One region of the Priestia sp. TGN 0903 genome, then DNA from elsewhere that is predicted to be linked to it. Evidence: riboswitches for the same ligand, from Rfam matches in the RefSeq annotation. Region 1 holds a riboswitch; each other region holds the start of a gene.
What was found. A riboswitch is a leader RNA that binds a small molecule or an ion and turns the genes downstream of it on or off. The one in region 1 is predicted to bind S-adenosylmethionine.
Positions count from the first base shown of each region.

Region 2: another riboswitch for S-adenosylmethionine. It lies ahead of metE (5-methyltetrahydropteroyltriglutamate--homocysteine S-methyltransferase); the one in region 1 lies ahead of ACRPLY_RS09205 (BMP family lipoprotein).
Region 3: another riboswitch for S-adenosylmethionine. It lies ahead of ACRPLY_RS02590 (Na+/H+ antiporter NhaC family protein); the one in region 1 lies ahead of ACRPLY_RS09205 (BMP family lipoprotein).
Region 4: another riboswitch for S-adenosylmethionine. It lies ahead of ACRPLY_RS19440 (phosphoadenylyl-sulfate reductase); the one in region 1 lies ahead of ACRPLY_RS09205 (BMP family lipoprotein).

Region 1 covers NZ_JBOZGL010000002.1:536,792-541,003, forward strand. Annotated here, with positions in the region: gene ACRPLY_RS09190 (putative polysaccharide biosynthesis protein) at 1-1,196, shown strand, start outside; gene ACRPLY_RS09195 (hypothetical protein) at 1,216-1,584, shown strand; gene ACRPLY_RS09200 (hypothetical protein) at 1,675-1,836, opposite strand; SAM riboswitch class I at 2,170-2,276, shown strand; gene ACRPLY_RS09205 (BMP family lipoprotein) at 2,352-3,362, shown strand; gene ACRPLY_RS09210 (ABC transporter ATP-binding protein) at 3,444-4,212, shown strand, end outside.
Region 2 covers NZ_JBOZGL010000002.1:768,170-772,381, reverse strand. Annotated here, with positions in the region: gene metE (5-methyltetrahydropteroyltriglutamate--homocysteine S-methyltransferase) at 1-2,051, opposite strand, end outside; cobalamin riboswitch at 2,202-2,390, opposite strand; SAM riboswitch class I at 2,470-2,580, opposite strand; gene ACRPLY_RS10500 (hypothetical protein) at 2,661-2,912, opposite strand; gene ACRPLY_RS10495 (hypothetical protein) at 3,171-3,341, opposite strand; gene ACRPLY_RS10490 (metallophosphoesterase family protein) at 3,499-4,212, opposite strand, start outside.
Region 3 covers NZ_JBOZGL010000001.1:494,876-499,087, reverse strand. Annotated here, with positions in the region: gene ACRPLY_RS02605 (YtoQ family protein) at 1-229, opposite strand, end outside; gene ACRPLY_RS02600 (ABC transporter ATP-binding protein) at 400-1,311, shown strand; gene ACRPLY_RS02595 (ABC transporter permease) at 1,304-2,071, shown strand; SAM riboswitch class I at 2,173-2,279, shown strand; gene ACRPLY_RS02590 (Na+/H+ antiporter NhaC family protein) at 2,365-3,675, shown strand; gene ACRPLY_RS02585 (hypothetical protein) at 3,715-3,843, opposite strand; gene ACRPLY_RS02580 (LacI family DNA-binding transcriptional regulator) at 3,968-4,212, shown strand, end outside.
Region 4 covers NZ_JBOZGL010000006.1:7,173-11,384, reverse strand. Annotated here, with positions in the region: gene ACRPLY_RS19455 (potassium channel family protein) at 1-407, opposite strand, end outside; gene ACRPLY_RS19450 (VOC family protein) at 475-858, opposite strand; gene cdaS (sporulation-specific diadenylate cyclase CdaS) at 956-1,582, opposite strand; SAM riboswitch class I at 1,896-1,998, shown strand; gene ACRPLY_RS19440 (phosphoadenylyl-sulfate reductase) at 2,253-2,966, shown strand; gene ACRPLY_RS19435 (inorganic phosphate transporter) at 2,986-4,065, shown strand; gene sat (sulfate adenylyltransferase) at 4,118-4,212, shown strand, end outside.

The DNA.
Region 1 (4,212 bases):
TTATTATCCCGCCTATGAGTCTATTACGAGGCTACTTTCAAGGTAACCAGTCTATGGGACCGTCCGCGCTAAGTACAATTATTGAACAAATAGTGCGAGTGTTGTTCATTTTAGTAGGAGCATACGCTGTTATTCACCTTTTTCATAGCACAATGACAAAAGCTGTTGGAATCGGTACGTTTGGAGCGTTTATTGGAGGCGTAGGGGGAATTGGGATTCTTGGAGCGGTTTATTTGAAGCGCAAGCGGTTGATTATAAAAGAAGTGAACAGCGGAAAGAATAATAAATTCGTTCCGTTCTCTTTAATGTTCAAAGAGCTTGTGACGTACGCTGTTCCGTTTGTATTAGTTGGTTTAGCTATTCCTATCTATCAAAATATTGATACGTTTACGATTAACATGCTTTTTCAATCAATAGGATATGGACAAGCTAAGGCTGAAACGATTAACTCCGTCATTGGATTAGCGCAAATTTTGGTGATGGTGCCGGTATCGTTAGCGACTGCCTTCAGCATGTCGCTAATTCCGGGCATTACATCTTCTTTTGTGCAAAGAAATTTACGGGAAGTAAAAGGAAAGATTACAAAAACGCTGCAGCTGCTGTTGTTTTTTACTCTTCCTGCTGCGGTAGGGCTTTGTTTATTGGGTAAGCCGGTATATATGATGATTTTTGGAGCGAAAAACAGTCCTGAAATCGGTGGAGTTGTTTTACAATGGTATGCGCCTGCTGCGATTCTTTTTGCTCTTTTTACCGTAACAGCCGCAATTCTCCAAGGAATTAATCAACAAAAGAAGCTAATTTTAGGCTTGGGCTTAGGAATTGTTGTGAAGATAGTATTAAACGTACTGTTGGTTTCAAGCTTAAAAGAAATTGGACCGGTTGTCGCGACTTACGGAGGGTATGGTGTATCGGTTATATATAACTTCTATTTAATTGAAAAATCTATTTCTTACCGAGTTCAATCACTGGGACAAGCTGCGTTGACACCTGTTTTATTAGTAAGTGTGATGTCAGCCGCTGTGATTATCGGCAATTATACTTCTCACTATTTTTTAGAAAATAAGCTGTCTGCATCTTCACTTGCGATTAGCACATCTTGTATTTCAATTGCTTTAGGTGCTGCTGTGTATCTAGGGCTTGGCGTAAAAACAAGTTTAGGGCAATCTGTTGTATTAAATAGAAGAAAAAGAATGTAAATGTAAAGGAGAGAAAGGTGTGTCAAAACGATTTTTACTAACCGTAGCGGCTGGAGGATGTATCATAATTTTCGGCGCGCTGCTGCTATTAAATTGGGAAAGAGTGTTTGGAGACTACCGTCCCATTCAAACGGCAAAAGCTGTTTTCAAATTAGAAGTGGGAAGTCAAGGTGTAGCAGAGACTACGGATTCAGATGATGCTCTTTACTATATGGTGAAAAAAGGACATTTAGATGAATATATTCAACTGATGAATGAAAAAGGCTATGTGTTAAAAGAGAAAGATATTGATCATAACCGACTTGTTTTTAACGATGGGCAAGAGGATGAGCAAATTTACTACAAGCGCTTTGCAAGGAAGTATACGATGATTGATGGAGAAGGGTAAAGGCCTTCACTTAGAATTACTACATACTAAAATCATTAAAAGAAAACACCACCTTGCGAATAAAAGGTGGTGTTTTTTTGTTAGATTATCTCATCTTAGTTTTGCTCTTGCTACCCCTGTTACGACCATACTCGTAATAAAAATAACTACGATTCCAATGTTGGTCGGGGTATCAAAAAATATTTTTGAAACGGCTAAAGCGATAATAAGCCCAATGGCTATGCCAGATAATTCTTTCATTAATTTCAACATTAACACCTCTTAACAATATCGCTAAGGAAAAGTCTAACATTATTGGTAAAGTGGTTTCAATTAATAACACATTAACCGAAGAAGCATAATAGAATTTATTTGCTACCACTAAATCCTTTCGACAGTCAACAAATTCAGTATAAGCGCTTTGTGAAGAAGTATAGAATGATTCAAGAAATGAGGTAAAGGCTTTAACTTCTATTTTAGTAGACTAAAACCATATAATCCTATCTGTTTTTAAAGTTTTTTTGTATGAAAAAGAAAAATAATATTGACAATTATTAAAAAACTATTAATATTGACTATATTACATAAAACAAATAGCTATTGTTTTCCTTATCAAGAGAGGTGGAGGGACTGGCCCTGTGAAACCCGGCAACCGCTGTCTATGACAGAATGGTGCCAAATCCTTAAGAACAGTATGTTCTTGAAGATGAGGAAGAGACGTTTGGTTAACGAGCTCTTCCTTTATATAAAGGAAGAGCTTTTTTTATATTATAGGGGGAGTAAGTTAAATGAAGAGATTTCTTATTTTAGCAGTTGCGCTTGTACTACTCGTAACTGGCTGTCAGTCAAAAAGCACAAAAAGCAGTGGAAGTGAAGAGAAAGGAAAGAAGCGAATTGCTCTTGTTTTGCCTGAAAAGATTGGGGTTAACCCGTTTTTTCAGCAAATGGATGAGGGAGCAAAACGAGCTGGGAAGAAGTATAACATTGATGTAAAGACAATTGAATCTACAGATCAAGCAGCCATTGAAAGTAATTTGCGTGCTGCCGTAGCAGAAAATTATGACTTGATTATTACATCTTCTTTTGAATCCGAAGATGCGTTGAAAAAAGTAGCTCAAGAAAATCCGCAGCGTCAATTTGCGATTATTGATACAGTGGTTGATTTACCAAATGTAAGAAGCGTTGTATTCCGTGAACAAGAAGCTTCATATTTATTAGGAGCAGCCGCAGGATTGATTACGAAAACGAATAAAGTAGGAATGGTTGCAGCTGATGATATTCCATTATTAAAAAAATGGACGGTAAGCTTTAAAGAAGGACTAGAATCAACAAATCCAAAAGCAGAGTTTTTAGTAAACTATGTTGGAAGCTTCTCTGATCCAGCTAAAGCAAAAGAACTTGCTATTTTACAGGCTTCAAAAGGCGCTGATTTTATCGCTGGAGCATCAGCTGTAGGCGACTTGGGTGTATTTGAAGCAGCAAAAGAAAAAGGTTTTTATACGGCAGGCCAAGATATTGACCGTACGGAAGTAGATCCTGAGCATATCATTTTATCGCAGTTAAAAGGATCTGATGCGGCTGCTTATGAAACGGTAGAAGCACTAGCAAATGACAAATTTAAATCGGGCGTAGTGACATACGGCTTAAAAGAAAAAGGTGTTGGGTTAACGTATGTGACTCAAGACAGCAAGACACCTCTTAATGACTTTGTAGGACAAGATGTAATTGATCAATTAAAAGAAATTAAAGATTCGATTATTGATGGAAAAACAGTGGTAAAAGATCCGTTAGCAAAGTGAGTTGAGAAGAGAAGTCGAGTAAGGCTGGCTTCTCTTTCTTATTTTTGAAAAAAACCTAAAGGGAAAGGAGCAATGAATGGAATGAGTGAGCTGTTGCAGTTAACGAATTTGACGAAGAAATACGGTTCATTTTTAGCAAACGATAACGTGTCTTTTACGCTGAAAAAAGGGGAGGTTCACGCGCTGGTCGGAGAAAACGGTGCTGGTAAAACAACGTTGATGAGGATGCTTTACGGAATGGAAAAGCCGAGTTCAGGAAGTGTTCAGCTGCACGGGAAACCTGTTTCGTTTTCATCTCCTGCGGATGCGATTAAAAACGGAATAGGCATGGTGCATCAGCATTTTATGGTTTTTCCTCATTTTTCAGTGGCTGAAAATATTGTCTTGGGGCATGAGCCAAAGAAAGGTCTCTTTTTCAACAGAAAGCAGGCGAAAGCAGATGTACAGCAATTAACCCAAACTTATCAAATTTCAGTGGATGTTCATAAAAAAGTAAAGCATTGCTCAATTGGGGAACAGCAAAAGATTGAAATTTTAAAAGTGCTGTATCAAGGAGCAGAAATTATTATTTTAGACGAGCCTACCGCCGTTCTTACTCCTCATGAAGTAAAGGAACTATTAAAAACAATCCGGTTTTTGGCTTCTCAAGGAAAAAGCATCATTATTATTACACATAAGCTGCAAGAAGTGATGGAAGTAGCGGACCGAATTACAGTTCTTCGAAATGGTAAAGTAGCCGGCGTCACAAGTAAAGAAGATACCAATGCTCACCATTTAGCGAGACTAATGGTAGGGAGAGAATTAAAAGAGCGTCCTGCAAGAGTGCCATCACAAAGCACTTCTCATTTAA
Region 2 (4,212 bases), 230 kb from region 1:
TCAAACGCATAAATTAATTCACCATGGCTTTTGGACGTTTCAATGGAAATCACGTCGGCATCAAGCGCTTTGATCGCATCAATAATCTCTTCGAATTCCGAATAGCACATATGCGTGTGAATTTGCGTCTCGTTTTGCACCGATACTGTGGCTAATTTGAACGCGTACACCGCGGCGTTCAAGTAGCTTTCCCAGTTTTCTCGTTTTAACGGCAGTCCTTCACGCAGCGCCGGTTCATCTACTTGAATCATTGAGATGCCCTGACTTTCAAGTGCTTCCACTTCTTTTCTAAGAGCAAGCGCAATTTGATTTGCCACGTCGTAGCGCGGGATATCATCACGCACAAATGACCAGTTTAAAATCGTAATCGGCCCCGTCAGCATTCCTTTAACAGGCTTATTGGTTAGAGACTGTGCGTAGACCGTTTCTTTGATCGTCATCGCCTGCTCGTACGAGACATCTCCGTAAATAAGCGGCGGCTTCACGCAGCGAGAACCGTATGATTGCACCCAGCCAAACTTCGTAAACTGAAAACCTCCTAATTTTTCACCGAAGTATTCAACCATGTCCGTGCGCTCAAACTCTCCGTGCACAAGGACATCTAAGCCGATGTCTTCTTGAATTTCAATCCATTTTTTGATTTCAGCGTTAATGTACGCTTCATATGCTTCATCGCTTAACTCTCCTTTACGCCACTTCAGACGCTCTTTTCGCACTTCTTTTGTTTGCGGAAAGCTTCCAATTGTTGTCGTTGGAAGAAGCGGCAGTTGAAACGCTTCTTGCTGAACGCGTTGACGTACGTCAAACGACGCTTGGCGCTGTGCTTTATAGCTGTGCAGCTGCTTCAGCTCTTTTTGCACGTCTTGATGGTTTCGAAAAGATGATCCATTTAATGCTTGAATCGCCTGTTTACTTTCACTTATTTCTTTTTCTATTGCTTCTTTTCCTTGCTGCACCGCTTTTGTTAAAAGCGTGATTTCCTTTAGCTTTTCATCTGCAAAAGACAGCGCGTTTTTTAGAATTGGCTCAATGGTTTTTTCGCTTTTCACCGTGACAGGAACATGTAATAAACTTGATGAAGGCTGCAGAATCAAACGGTCTTTTGATACGGCTTCTTCAATTTCACTGATTGTTAAAAGCTGTTCGTCCAAGTTTTCACGCCAAATGTTTCGTCCGTCAATCACTCCTGCTGCCAGCACTTTATCAGTTGGAAAACCATATTTATTAAGCGCCGTGAGATTTTCGCCTCGGTCATGTACAAAATCCAATCCAATTCCGTGAACAGGAAGAGCAACTACTTCTTTATAGTAATCTACGCTGTCAAAATACGTCTGCAAAATGACTTTTACATTCGGTGCCGCTTTTTTCAAAGCTTCATAGACTTCTTTATACAGTGCCAGGTCTTCTTTTGATAGCGTTGTAGCTAAAACCGGCTCATCTATTTGTACCCACTCCACGCCTTCTGCCTGCAGCTCCGCTAAGATTGTTGCATAAAGAGGAACAAATTGTTCAACTACTTTTTTAAACTCACTTTTTTTATATCCTTTTGACAGCTTCACAAATGTTACTGGACCTAAAATAACGGGTTTGCCTTTGATATTCAGCTTTTGTTTTGCTTCTTTGTAAAATTGAAGCGGGCGATTTTCTACAAGTGCTGGCGTACATTCCTCAAGCTCGGGTACAATGTAGTGATAATTTGTGTTAAACCATTTTGTCATCGTAGAGGCTACCGCACCTTTTGTTCCTCGGGCGATGTCAAAATACGTTTCAAGGGATACCGGGCCTCCGCTATATTCAAAGCGCTTTGGCACCAAACCAAACATAGCGGCTGTATCTAACACGTGATCGTATAAGCTAAAATCGCCGACTGGAATTAATTCAATTCCTGCGTCACGCTGTTTTTTCAGATGCCCAAGACGAAGAGCTTCAATTTCCTGAAGAAAGATATCTTTCTCTAGCTTTCCTGCCCAAAACTGCTCAAGCGCTTTTTTCCATTCTCGTTTTTCACCAATTCTTGGATAACCTACATTTGAACTTTTTACACTGCTCATTTTTTCCACTCCCTATATATTTTTTTATCGCTAAACTAAAAAATCTCCCTTTTCGAAATGAAAAGAGAGATGATACGCATACTTAACTAAAGTTGAGATAGCCTGTTTTTCTCAACACGTATTCCTCACTCCTCTCTATATCCCGTAGAGCTTAAGTGCATACAACAGGCAGGTCTCCTGACTTAGGTTCATCGCTTCCTATCCCTTCCCATTTCAACATGAAACAGTGGTTAATAAGTTGCTCCCCATTACAGTGGCGGGACCGCGCCGGCTTTTCACCGGTCTTCCCTTTTAAGCTGCGTACATTCGTTACACAGCACCTGATGCATTTCTATGAAATTGTTCATTCAAAACACCTTTACATAAAATAAAAAGCCTCTCTATCATGAATAGAGAGGCATAGTATCTATGAAATCCTCTCTTATTTTTCAAAGCTGTACGCTTTGCAGGATGTAGCACCTTTTTAACAAGATTGTTAAATGGTTGCCGGGCTTCACAGGGCCAGTCCCTCCGCCTCTCTCAATAAGAGTTTTAATTGTTTATAATATTTTGAATGTAGAGTCATCTTAACACCTTACATTTATGTTGTCAAAAGAAATTTCAAAAAAATTAGTTTTCAGGAGGCGTTGACGCTAATTTTTGCCTTAATAATTTGTAATCATCTTTTCGATGTGTTTCGATCAAGTCTTTTGCTCCTTGATGATACCCTGAAGAATAGATGTACTCTACCGCCGTTTCGATAAGCATTCTCTTTTCTTCCGCACATTCTCGGTCCATTAGGGGGAACAGTCTACCTAAAAGGTCATTTAAATCTTCCTTAATAAAACGATTGAGTCCTTCTTGCATCTTTTCGTTTGCCATGATAGCTCCTCCATTTGCTGTGTATGTTCTAAGTTTCTATAAACAGGCATTTCACTGTGAATGTTAAGATAAAGTTAAGTCATTAAACAGTATATCAAGTGAATATTTTTCTTCAATTACATATGTAATACAAATATATGACAAATATAGAGAATATATCATCATTCACTATCTATTATAACGCTTGACTGGGCCTTCTGCTACAAGGTTTCGTACGGTTTTCCAAAAGAGGTTGAGACATAACCAAGTGAATCCAATCTAAAGGCAAATGGGATACATGAGCTGAATCGCTTGTGACACCGCAGTTGATTTCCGTACAAGACTTCGCTTTCCGCGGGCGGTCGCTGAGCCTCCTCGTCGCATAAGCTCCTGTGGGGTCTCACGTGTTCCGCTTTTCCCGCAGGAGTCTTCGTCTTGTGCTCCAATCACCTGCTAGAAAGACCTATACACATGAAATCTACGTTTACCCTAATAAAAAAATGAACCACTAATCAAGATGCTTGATTAGTGGTTCATTTTTCATTTCGCCTAAAACCCTTTTTTCCCAGCCTCTTTTTTTTGAACCTAGCTTTCTACTTTCATGTTTTTACAAACAACTTCTTCGAGGTCGTCCAAAATCCTTCCAAAGAAGAGGTCCTAAAATGTCGTACCGGCTAACAAAAAACTCCGTAAGATTATAATTATTTAAAATTAAAGGCGGTTCAAAATCAAGGGGAGCACCCGCGCCTCCTGATAATACAAAATCAGTACCTCTTCCAAGCGTAAACGACCCGTTTCTGTTTTTTCTAATAAACTGCTCGTCATACGCATGCACGTGGCTGACTAACACTTTTTTCACGCGATGTTCTTGAATTAAATCAAAAAATTCTTGACTTTGAGGAGTCGTTACAGGAAAACCTCCCAGGTCTGACCACCGGCCAATATTTGGCTGCGCATGCATGGCTACAACGGTATTACGAGGAGCATCCTCTAGCTGCTGCTCTAAATAATTCAGCTCTCTATCTGTAAATCCATATATTTTATTCTTGGGACTGATGATATTATTTAATGCGATGCACCGGAAGTTAAAGACAGGAATATCAATGACCCAGTGCACTTTTCCGATAGTGGCTCTGAAGTTTTCGAGGTTGCTTTCTTCAAGGTTTAATTCATCATGATTCCCTACGCATACAAACACGGGAATGTTTGGTGCTATTTTTTCGACAACTTTAACAAAGTGCTCCAAATACCTCTTTTCTCCTGTATACACGGTGTCTCCCCCATGAATAATGAACAGCGGATTCAATTCCACCGCCTTTTT
Region 3 (4,212 bases), on a different contig from region 1:
TTTTAAGGAGCACCTGTGTGCGTAAATTATTAATTTGAGAAGCAGCTTCATCTTTTAAGACAGCATTAGGCTGTTTTCCTAAAATTTCTTCTCCAATGTTGTCGGAGCGGTCATGGTCTGTCATGGGACCGACAAAGGTAAGGGGAAGGTTTAATTGTTCTGCTTGGTTTTTAATTTCGTCTCGCCAGTTATCGTGAATTTGCCCGGCAAGGTATACGGTTAAGTTCATTATGTAGAAGTCCTCCTCTAACTAAGGTTTGTTTTATTTTATCAAATGTAAGCGGATAATACGAATGATTTGAATGGGCTACTTTTCCAAAAATAAGGTTATAGTAGACAAATAGTTAAAAAAGAGAAACAATAGAAGGCGTATTGCTAATTAAAGAAAGGATGTACATGATGACAGAAACAGTGCTACAAGTAGATCATGTCAGTAAAGTAATTGGGAAGAAAACCATTTTGCATGATGTATCCTTATCGGTTGAGCGCGGTGAGATTTTCGGATTGCTTGGTCCGAACGGATCTGGAAAAACAACGCTCATTCGTACCGTCGTAGGACTCATTAAAGAAACAAAGGGAACAATTACCGTCAATGGGTTTCCTTTAAAAGAACAGTTTACATCAGCTATGAAATCAATTGGAGCGATTATTGAAAATCCTGAGTTTTATGATTATCTGACGGGCTATCAAAATTTAAAACACTTTGCGAATATGCATGAAGGGATCACAGCAGAACGCTTGGATGAAGTGATTGCGCTAGTAAAGCTTGAAAACAGCATTCATGCAAAAGTGAAGACGTATTCCCTTGGGATGAGACAGCGTTTAGGAGTAGCTCAAGCTATTTTACATAAGCCTGCATTGCTTTTACTAGACGAACCAACAAATGGTCTAGACCCAGCGGGAATGAGAGAATTTCGTACATATTTACAAACTCTCTGCAGGGAAGAAGGTATTTCAATTTTAATCGCGAGCCACTTATTAAAAGAAGTGGAAGCATTATGTGACCGCGTTGGTATTATTCAAAACGGCGAGTTAAAAGCTGTTCAAGATCTATCTCCAAATCGTCAAGATCAAGGGATGTATGTAGAATTTGAAGTATCTGACGTGCAACAAGCAGCGGATCTTTTATCTCAAGAATTCCAAGTAACAATAAAATCCGATAGTATTGATGTAGTGATTATGAAAGAACAAATTCCAGCTGTGAATAGAAAATTAGTGGACAGCGATATTTTAGTCTACCGAATCACTCCTGTTTATGAGACGCTTGAAGATTCGTTTATGTCCGTTACGGAGGGAGAGCACCATGCTTAAGTTAATTCAAAATGAACATATGAAATGGTTTTACAAAAGAAGTACAAAAGTCACGTTTATTACAATCGGCATCTTAACTCTTTGTATGGCTCTTTTAATGAAGAAAGTAGCAAACAGCGCAGGAACGGAAGACAACATATTGAATTTCCTGTCATTTAGTGCAGGCATGCTGATCCTCGTTCAATTTTTCGCGCTTGCTGTTGGAGGATCAATGGTTGCAAAAGAGTTTGAAGCGGGTACCATTAAGCTTCTTTTAATTCGCCCTGCTAGACGTTCAACGATTTTAACGTCCAAGTACATAACGCTCGTTTTAATTAGCTTGTATTACTTGCTGAGCTATTTGCTTTTTTCGTTTGTATGGGGAGCATTGTTCTTTGGATTTGCTAGTCTAGAAGGAGATGCGCAGCTGCTTAAAAACATTACGCTTACGTATGACAGCGCGTATATGGAAACGTTTATGATGATGACGTTTGCTTTTATGCTGTCGTCTTTATTTAGAAACAGCGCGCTTGCTTCAAGTCTAGCTATTGTCATAAGTATCGGCGCAAAAGCTGTAACAGGACTAGTATCAGAGCTAGGTTTATGGTGGGGGAAATTTTTACTGTTCGCCAACACAAACTTTGTGCAGTATATGGACGGAATGAAGACGATGTTTGACGGAATGACAATTCCATTTTCAATCTTCATCTTAGTTGCACACTTTGTCTTCTTTATGGGCGTAGCGTGGGTGGCGTTTTTAAAACGTGACGTAGCTAATTGATGTGAGAATTTTCACACTATATATTTTTCTAAAATAGCATTTGACAATTAAATAAAAAGAGATTACAGTAGTGAAAGACTATTTTTAAAACAACTACAAACTTCTTATCAAGAGAGACGGAGGGACTGGCCCTATGATGTCTCGGCAACTGGCTGTACGCAGTGCGGTGCCAAATCCAGCAGACGATGTTTCGTTTGGAAGATGAGAAGGGTAATCTTATGATACAAATAAGAGACCTCTTCTTATCAATAAGAAGAGGTCTTTTTTTATTACGTAAACAAGAGGTGTTGAGAATGGAACAACAAAAAGGAAACGGCTGGGCGCTGTTACCGCTGGGCGTCTTTTTAGTCCTGTTTGTCGGATCAGGAATTATAACGGGAGATTTTTATAAGCTGCCTGTATTAGTAGCTATTATCATTGCAGCCATTGTGGCGCTGGCTATGAACCGCAAAGATTCACTTAATGTAAAAGTGGAACGCTTTGCTAAAGGAGCAGGGCATCCTGATATCATTATTATGGTACTTATTTTTATTTTGGCAGGTGCTTTTTCTCAAGTCGCTAAAGGCATGGGAGCTGTTGATTCAACGGTAAACTTAGCTCTGTCTGTGCTTCCGCAAAGCTTAGTGGTAGTCGGAATCTTTGTTATTGGCGCATTCATTTCAATTTCGATGGGAACGTCAATGGGAACGATCGCTGCGTTAGGGCCTATCGCTGTAGGAATCAGTGAGCAGGCGCATGTATCGATTACATTGGCAATTGCTGCTGTTGTTGGTGGTGCAATGTTTGGAGATAATTTATCCGTAATCTCTGATACGACCATTGCGGCAGTTCGTACGCAAAAAACAAATATGTCAGATAAATTAAAAGTAAACTTTTTTATTGTCCTTCCTGCAGCGATTGTTACAGTGATTTTATTACTTGTAATGACGCTAGGCAATACGTCATCAGTAGAAATTAAAGATTTTAGCTGGTTTAAAATCTTGCCTTATGTCGGCGTACTCGTCGCTGCCATATTTGGTGCAAACGTATTAAGTATTTTAACCGGAGGAATTGTATTAGCCGGCGTGATTGGATTAGCTGACGGAAGCTACACGCTTTCTTCTCTTGCTAAAACTGTGACAGAAGGTATTGGCGGAATGTCGGAATTAATTATTTTATCTCTTTTAATTGGCGGAATGGTTGAACTCATTCGCTATAACGGCGGTATTCAGTTCTTATTGAACCTATTAACACGACGCATTCAAACAAAAAAAGGCGGAGAATTCAGTATCGCTGGATTAGTAAGTTTAACAAATTTAGCCACGGCTAATAACACGATTTCAATTATTACAGCAGGTCCGTTAGCGAAAGAAATCTCTGATAAGTATTCAATTGATAATCGTAAATCAGCCAGTCTGCTCGACTTGTTTTCATGCAGCGTTCAAGGGCTTATCCCTTACGGTGCACAAATGCTTCTCGCAGCAGGATTTGCTAAAGTTTCACCGGTTGAGATTATTCCATTTACATTCTATCCAATGTTAACAGCGGTTTGCGGTATCATTGCGATTGTAATTGGCTTTCCTCGTTTAAATAAAAAATCAAAATCATCTAAAGAAGCTGCGTAATATCAAACCCTTAAAAAGAACATTCTTTTTAAGGGTTTTTTACTGTTTGAAAAAATCAGTCGGCTTTTTTTCATCTAGCTCCTTCCAAAGTGTCTCATTTTGTTTAAGTGCATAAGCCGCTCCTCCGATTTCAATTCCGCATAATAAAATGAATAATAAAATACCCATGATATGACCTCCTTATAAAAGTGAATAAAAACATGATTGTAACGGGTTTAGCTTATTGCTTTTTCACTTTATAATGAGAATAAAGTATGAAACGCGTTTCAGCGCAAGAGAAAAAGGTGAAAACATGACAAATATCCGAGATATCGCAAAAAAAGCTGGTGTATCTGTTTCGACCGTGTCACGGGTTTTAAATCATCATCCGTATGTAAAAGAAGAAAAGCGCCGTCTGGTAGAAGAAGTAATTCAAGAACTTAATTATGAACAAAACATTAATGCCGTTCACTTATCAAAAGGGAAAACAAATATGATTGCCGTCGTCTTGCCTTTTATTAATCATCCTTATTTCAGTCTGCTTTTAGAAGGAGTGGC
Region 4 (4,212 bases), on a different contig from region 1:
AATGCGTCGCGATAAGACTCTAACACGAGTTTGGCGCGCTCATTCCACCCCACAACGATGAAGTGATCTTTTCCATAAAACTTTAAATTTCCTTCCAGATAAGCGCTCTCAGCGGAAACAGCAATTTTAGAAAGCGTGACAAAATAAGTAGTAATAAATCCCGTTCCAATGAGGACTAAAATAATTGCAGCTAACCTTCCAATCGTAGTGGTGGGAGCAAAATCACCGTACCCTATAGTAGAGATTGTAATAATAACCCACCAAATTCCTTCAAACACATTCCCAAACGTTTGCGGCTCTAGGAAATGTATAAGCATGCCGAAAAGTAAAACAAGGCAGCCGATAATAAAAAGAAGCCGCACTAAAATAGAACGACGAAAAAGTCGAAATAATAGCCATTCCATCATAAAAATACCTCCAGTGATTAGTCATAGCCACAGTATGACCATTTTTCACTGAAGGTATAAGATATCTTTATCTTTTTACTTCGTAATATTCAATCCATTCTTTGTCTGGACCATAGAAAAATAAGTATCTTGCTCCATTTGGCAAAGTTACAATGTTTTCTTCCACAAATGAAACGCCTGCTGATTTTAAACGCTCAAACTCCTCTTCAATTCCATCTACTGCCAGCGCAAAATGATGAACTTTACCTTCATTAGGTAAGCTTGAGTTATACCCTTGAATTAACTCTACGATTACATTGCCTTCTAAACCTAGAAAAGCTAGCTTCAAAGACGGATCGGTATGTGGTAGTGTTTCGATGAGCTCTAATCCCACCTTTTGTGTATAGAACTCAATAGATTTTTCTATATCCTTTACTTGAACGCCTACATGTTCAAATTTTAAAATTGCCATATGCATCACCCGTATCTATAGTATGTAAAAACTATGAAATATATTAAAGAGAAAGGATATAGAAGTCAAGATAGGGCTGCTTATTAGGAAAGGGCTCTTAAATCATATTTTTGCTGGAGTGAATAGGGTAGAGGCTTCCATCAAGCGCAAACGAAATTTTGCCTGTTTCTTCAGATACAACTAAAATTAATGCATCCGATTTTTCTGACATTCCAATGGCTGCACGGTGACGTGTTCCCAATTTTTTGTTCGTTGAAATAATAGACGAGAGAGGTAAAACATTAGCAGCCGAAATAAGCTGATTATTTCTAATTAGGACAGCTCCGTCATGTAAGGGTGTCCCTGGATAGAACAGTGTCTCAACTAGCGTAGCGCTGACAGGAGCTTGAATAGGCATTCCTTTTTGAATAAGAGGATCAACATTTTGTTCCCGTTCAATGACAATTAAAGCGCCGTGACGTTTCTCAGAGAGGTTATGAATAGCTAGGGACAGAGCAGCGTATTCAAATGTATAAGGCGATAAGTAATGACGCAAGTAATAAGAGGCGGCCGTAGCTTGAACATCTTGAAATAACCTTCTCATCTCCTCAAAATCACATAGGATACAATGATCACTCGTGTCTAAATGTTTAATTAAATTAGAGGCTTCAGTTGAAATCTGCTGTAAATATGTTCGTACATTATTTTTAATTGTATCGTCTAATTGAAAGGGTTGTCTCTCCATCTTATATAGCTCCTATCTGTCAGTCAGTGTTATCTGTAATGTGTGCTAATGTGGGTGAATTATCCGTAAAGCTTATAAATCCGCTATTAATTTTATAGAGAGATTTTGCGTTTTATTTAGCAAGAGAACATCAAAAGTTGGAGAAAAAAGAAAGCGTTTTATAAACTGATATGTTCACATTTGGGTCAAATTTACATATGTTGTTTTAAATAAAAGTATAGATATTTCTGTGAATTTAAAGTATAGTTTTCTTATCGGATATATGATTTTTAATGTTGACAAATATTCTAAATATGCTAAAATTTTTAAAAAATGCTTATCAAGAGTGGTGGAGGGATCTGGCCCGCTGAACCCCGGCAACCTGCTTAGCAAGGTGCTAATTCCAGCAAAGTGTGTATCATTTTGAAAGATAAGGTGAAAATTTATTGCCTACCCAGTCTTTCAATACGGAAGACTTTTTATTTTGATATAGCGCAAGCGATAATTTGAGAAGGGAAACCAATGACTGTAAACCCCGACTTAAAACAAATTTTTGAACACGCCGAAGTAAAGTAAGAATTAAATAGTTTCGCTGACTAGACACACTAGAGGCGGTTTTATCCAATTCTAGTGGGTAAAACCGTCTTTTTTTATTGGATAACGCGGATAACTAAGAATTGGAGTGGAGAAAATGGCAGACTTATATACGTACGAAAACTGGAGCGATACATTTCCAGAGTTCGACAGTAAAGATGAAACAAAAGGAGCCCTTTCAGCATTGCAGTGGGCGTATGATACCTACGGAGATTCAATTATTTATGCGTCAAGCTTTGGGATCGAAGGAATCGTGTTAATTGATTTAATTTCAAAAGTGAAAAAAGACGCTGAAATTGTCTTTTTAGATACAGGTGTTCATTTTAAAGAAACATATGAAGTGATTGATGCAATTAAAGAACGCTTCCCTGATTTACGTATTCATATGAAAAAGCCGGATTTAACTCTTGCAGAACAAGCTGAAAAACATGGAGATGAGCTTTGGAAGAGTCAGCCTAACTTATGCTGTCAAATTCGAAAAATCATTCCGCTAAGAGAATCCCTTGCTCCTTATGATGCGTGGATTTCTGGTTTGAGACGCGAGCAGTCTGAGTCTCGTGCCAACACGAATTATTTTAATAAAGATGAGAAATTCAAGAAGGTGAAAGTTTGTCCGTTAATTCATTGGTCATGGAAAGAAATTTGGCGCTATGTGTATAAGCATGATTTGCCGTACAACAAACTTCATGATCAAGGCTACCCAAGTATCGGCTGTGAGCCCTGTACCGCACCTGCCTATAATGTAGACGATTTACGTTCAGGAAGATGGGCAGGTACACAAAAAGTTGAGTGCGGATTACACGAATCTTAAATACGAAAGAGCTGAATAAATGATGCTTTTATATGTTGCCTTTATCATTGCGCTTTTTTTTGCAATGAATATTGGGGCAAGCGGTGCAGCAGCTGCTATGGGCGTTTCATACGGCTCCGGTGCAATTAAAAAGCGAAGAGTGGCCCTGTTCATCTGTGCTGTAGGAATTGTGCTCGGAGCTGTTACCGGAGGCGGTGAGGTGGTAAAAACCATCAGTTCAGGTATCATACCTGAAAAACTGCTGTCAGTAGAATTAGTTATTATCATTCTGGCTGCTGCAACGCTGTCACTCTTTTTCGCGAATTTGATTGGTATCCCTCTATCAACAAGTGAAGTAACAGTTGGCTCAGTTGTTGGAGTAGGAGTAGCTTATCAATCTCTGTATGTAGAAAAACTTTTAATTGTCATGTCTTTTTGGATTATTGTTCCGCTAGTTTCATTTGTCATTGCTTTTTTGATTGGGAAAGTGATAAAACGCAGAGCGCATAAAAAAGAAGCAGAGGGAAAGTGGAAAAGAGTTTTAACGATTTTAGTTATAGCGACGGGATTCTTTGAAGCCTTCTCAGCTGGAATGAATAATGTGGCAAATGCTGTCGGTCCTCTAGTAGGAGCTGGGTTAATGGATGCTACAACGGGTGTCATAGCAGGAGGATTGGCGGTGGCACTCGGAGCTCTTTTACTAGGAGGCCGAGTTATTGAAACAAACGGAAAAAAAATTACTCGCTATTCTGTAGGGGAAGGCTGCATTATTTCAGGTACTGGTGCTTCTCTTGTTACAGCAGCTTCACTGTTTGGTTTGCCAGTACCGCTTACACAGGTCACTACGTCTTCTATTATTGGGATAGGCGCAGCGAAAACGGGATTTACGAAAGAACAGCGCGAAGTGGTCATTCAAATGTTAAAGGTTTGGGTGGTATCCCCTGTATTTTCACTCGTAATCTCATATGTTCTTGTGAAATTAGTACTTGAAAGCGACTTATATTCATTTGTGGTGCTAGCTAGTGGCTGCATTGCCACAGCAGGTGTTCTAAGCTTAGCTAGAACGACTAGAAGAAAAAGAGCAAGCTTGCAGTCGGAAAAAGAAAAAATGACTGCGTGATTCAATTGCTTTTTATTATATTGTGTTAATTACTTAAGGAGGATTTTACAAAATGACAACAATTCAAGCACACGGTGGAGAATTAATTAATTTATATCAACCAACATATGACTACACTTCACTAACAAAAGAAATTGAAGTAGACAA